DNA from 2 places in the Ferdinandcohnia sp. Marseille-Q9671 genome. Region 1 is predicted to be linked to the other one. Evidence: predicted binding sites of a transcription regulator. Region 1 holds the regulator's gene; the other holds the start of a gene.
What was found. The regulator Rex, encoded in region 1, represses fermentation and respiration genes when NADH is low (regulators of the CRP and FNR family bind a similar motif). The targets are predictions, from matches to a motif close to TTGTGAAATATTTCACAA.

Region 1 (2,210 bases):
TCGATAAAATAAGATCAGCAGCAAAAAACTTTTTGAGCTGATTTACTTGTAGTAAAATCATGTTATTTCACCTCTTGTTTCTAACAACAGTGTATCTTATATTATCTTCATAGAGCAACTGCAATGATAATGTTCACACATGTTTCTAAGACATGTATGGTAAAATAGTGTATAGTTTTAGGGGAGGTTCAAAAAGTCCGGTGAAAATGACACATCGAATTTCTTCGTTGGCTTGCTTTTCCGTTCCTCACGTATTAATTGCATACGTTCCGGTACTCAAAGCTTCGCCGCCTTGAACTTCTTGGTCCTTTTCATCCTCCTTTTGAACACTCAGTTTAGGGGAGGGTTAGATATATGGCTTCATTTACCCATTTTAATGAACAAGGTCGGGCAAAGATGGTCGACATTACAGATAAAGCTGATACAGTCCGTACTGCGATTGCAAAATCAAGTATTGCTGTTAATAAAGTGATATATGAGCAGATTATTAATAATGAAGTTAGCAAGGGAGATGTTCTTGCTGTTTCCCAGGTTGCAGGTATTATGGCAGCCAAAAGAACTTCTGATCTTATCCCAATGTGTCACCCATTAGCATTAAAAGGTGTGGATATTTCGTTTGAATGGGCAGTTGATAGCGACGAGTATATCTTACATATCAATGTAACAGTGAAAACAAAAGGTAGTACAGGGGTAGAAATGGAAGCACTTACGGCTGCGTCTGTTTGTGCATTAACCATTTACGATATGTGTAAGGCTGTTGATAAAGGGATGGTCATCGGGCCAACTTATTTAGCAGAAAAAACAGGTGGAAAGAACGGCAACTTTAAAAGGGAACTATAACAGCTGTGAGTTCAAATGAGGATGATTGGAACTTTTACATTTGAACGTAACATAGAAAGTTCCGAGTTAGTGGAGGAATTAAGGTGAATCTTGAGCAATCAAAAATACCACAAGCAACTGCCAAAAGGCTGCCACTCTATTATCGTTTTCTGAAAAACTTGCATGCTTCAGGTAAGCAAAGAGTGTCTTCAGCAGAACTGAGTGAAGCGGTTAAGGTAGATTCAGCAACAATCCGAAGAGACTTTTCCTATTTTGGGGCTTTGGGAAAAAAAGGATATGGCTATAACGTCAACTATCTATTATCCTTTTTTAGTAAGACACTTGACCAAGATGAATTAACGAAAGTTGCCTTAATTGGCGTTGGAAATTTAGGTACTGCATTTTTACACTATAATTTTATGAAAAATAACAATACAAAAATTGAGCTTGCCTTTGATGTGGATTATAATAAGGTAGGTACTAGTATTGGTGGAGTTGAAGTTCACCATTTAGATGATTTAGAAGAAAAATTACCCGATGATGTAACTGTAGCTATTTTAACAGTACCAGTTGGTGCGGCACAGCCTATAACAGATCGTCTAGCTAATAAAGGAATTAAGGGTATACTGAACTTTACTCCTGCTAGAATTAACGTTCCTGAACATATACGGGTGCACCATATTGATTTAGCTGTCGAGTTACAAGCACTTGTCTATTTTTTAAAGCATTATTCTGGAGAAGAATAGGAATAGATGTTCACTATTGAGGAGGTGACTTGCAGATGGGAAGTCTTGGATTTGGTAGTATTTTATTGATTGTGTTTTTTGCGTTGTTAATTTTCGGACCAAAGAAATTGCCTCAATTAGGAAAAGCAGCAGGTAATACATTGCGTGAATTCAAAAACGCAACAAAAGGTTTAGCAGATGATGACGATGATGATGTAAAAAAGAACGACACTCAAGATGTGAAGTAATGATAGGATGAAACACATGAATGAAAAAGAAATGTCTGTCTTTGATCATATCGGAGAATTAAGAAAACGACTAATCTTTGTAGTTGTTTTCTTCTTCATTGTTGCGTTAGGCAGCTTTTTTCTTGCAGAACCATTGATTCTCTACTTACAAAATGCTGAGGAAGCTAAAGAACTAACAATGAATGCCTTCCGTATGACGGATCCAATAAAAATATATATGCAATTTGCCTTTATTATTGCGCTAGTTATCTCATCTCCTTTTTTACTGTATCAGCTATGGGCATTTATTAGTCCAGGGTTGTATGAGAAGGAAAGAAAGGTAACCTTAAGTTATATCCCTATATCTGTAGGATTGTTTTTAGTAGGGGTTTCATTCTCCTATTTTATTCTTTTTCCGTTTGTTGTGAACTTTATGACT
Region 2 (2,210 bases), on a different contig from region 1:
TGTACCAAGAATACCTCCGAAAATGCTTTCTCCATAACCACTTACTGCCATACCAGCAATTAATCCAAGTAGGATTTCACCAGCATAGATGTTACCGAATAGACGCAGTCCGAGAGTTAATGTATTTGCAAATTCTTCAATAATCTTAAGTGGAAACATAAATGACATAGGCTTAAAGAAATCTTTCCCATATTCTCTTGCACCCTTCATTTTGATTCCGTAGTAATGTGATAATCCAACAACCATAACAGCAAGTGTTAATGTAATAGTTGGATCAGCAGTTGGAGACTTCCACCATAATTCATGATCAAAAATGATCGCGAATGGCAACCCTAACATATTCGATACGAAAATATACATTAATAATGTAATTCCTAATGTTAAGAATCGTCCGCCTGTGTTCCAGTCCATTGAACTTTTGATAATTCCTCGAACGAAGTCCATGACCCATTCCACAAAGTTCTGAGCACCAGTTGGCTTCATTGCAAGGGTACGAGTTCCAGCAACTGCGATAATAAAGACAATTACACTCGCAATTGTAATCATTACCATGTTTGATCCACTAAACCAAAGTCCAAATAATTCAAACGTAGGAGCTTCGTGACCCAACAGTATTCACCTCTCTTCCATATTGTCTAGCGCTAGCGGTATAGGTATAAAATAAGTTCTATTAGCTAGTGCTATAGTCTATTTATGAAGTTTTTGAAAAAAGAAATCTATCATAATGACAAAATATGCTGTCATTAATCCAATAACCATACTACCTAGATGAAACATTTCTGGAAACTCGATCACGACTAGGACTGCAAGTGCAGCCACTGCCATTCTCGGCATTGTACCTAACGAACGAACTCTACGTCCCTCTTCGTAGGCTTTACTAAATTGCTTGTTCTTCCGAACCAAAGAAAATAAGATATAAAAGCTTCCTATTGTACCTAGTATTAATCCTAAGAAGATTGATTTGTATACCGTAAATGCCCAACCTAGTACATAGATTGCAAGTAAATAGAATATGTATTTACGATATCTTGGAAAAGCGATAGATAAATCCTGCATATTGCGTTAATCTCCTGAGAAGAAATGGTTGACTAGACGAAGCGTTGCATAGACTCCTGTTGCTAGTCCCAATAGAAGGCCAATAATTAAAAAGAGTGGTTCGGTGTCTAGTGTTCGATCAATCCATCTACCGAGGAATATCCCTACTAATATAGATCCTACTAGTTGAGATAGAATACCAGACATAAGCGCATAGGCTCTCAGCGGATATTTATCATTTTTACGCATCTGCATTCCTCACTTGAAACGCAAGTGGTTCGAAAACGTCAGAAAATACTTACTATTACAAGTAATTTTCTGCATGAAAACCCTCTCATCGATACCCTTTGTAAGCATACAATAGGCACCCAGAGATGTCAATTGTTTGCAGTGAAAAAGTTCACTTTCTCACAAGTAAAAATAAGGGTTTGAGCAACACCTATTTAAAGCGTTTTACCACTGATTTTTATTAGCATTGTTTGTATAGTAGTTACTTAAATATTCAATTATTGTTCACAAAACGTTCATATTTTACAACACGAAGAACAGTCCAGTAAACCCTACTTTTTATAGCTGTAGGCAAGCCATTTTTCAATGGCCGCCTACCATCGTATCATCAAATACGATTTCAGTTTCTAGTATATCTTCTTTTCCTGCCTTTTTTACAAAAATGATGGCTTTGAAAACTCCCTTTAGGTTTCGTTCCTTTCGATTCACTTGTCTCTCTACTAATCCTCTTGGAACATCCCGTTCCCAATCTAAGAATGTAACGAACCGTAATGTGTCAGGGTCGTATAATACAATCCCATATTCATCCGCACCACCAGGAAGGTATAATTCATACCGAAAGATATCTTCCTTGTCTCCTTTTCCAAATTGAAACCCCATGATTCGGGGATAATCTGGTTCTTCTATCACGTACATATAGGGAATGTGATATCGATTTTCCCCTTCTCTCAAAAATAAAAGCCCATGATGCAAGCCTGCTCCAATTGTACTTGGAGTCATTTCGATCCCTACAGTCACCACTTTCTTCTGTTTCGGTTTCACCGTAAAAGATAGCGGAAGCTCCCACTGAATCCCTTCCCTGTTTTTTGGTACCTCGAAGGTGTACATTTTTTCCTCGGAGGACTGGTTATCTATTGTTATCCTTATCTTTTTTTCAGCTCGGTTAT

Region 2: a site for Rex is predicted at 1,424-1,441, ahead of ACWNMY_RS09925 (AtpZ/AtpI family protein). Genes of this name have one in related genera too.

Annotation. Positions count from the first base shown of each region.
Region 1 covers NZ_CDRJTA010000002.1:176,574-178,783, forward strand. The annotation lists gene ACWNMY_RS12585 (ABC-F family ATP-binding cassette domain-containing protein) at 1-61, opposite strand, end outside; gene moaC (cyclic pyranopterin monophosphate synthase MoaC) at 355-840, shown strand; gene ACWNMY_RS12595 (redox-sensing transcriptional repressor Rex) at 924-1,565, shown strand; gene ACWNMY_RS12600 (twin-arginine translocase TatA/TatE family subunit) at 1,601-1,792, shown strand; gene tatC (twin-arginine translocase subunit TatC) at 1,809-2,210, shown strand, end outside.
Region 2 covers NZ_CDRJTA010000001.1:1,985,432-1,987,641, forward strand. The annotation lists gene atpB (F0F1 ATP synthase subunit A) at 1-609, opposite strand, end outside; gene ACWNMY_RS09920 (ATP synthase subunit I) at 688-1,056, opposite strand; gene ACWNMY_RS09925 (AtpZ/AtpI family protein) at 1,063-1,284, opposite strand; gene ACWNMY_RS09930 (S8 family serine peptidase) at 1,627-2,210, opposite strand, start outside.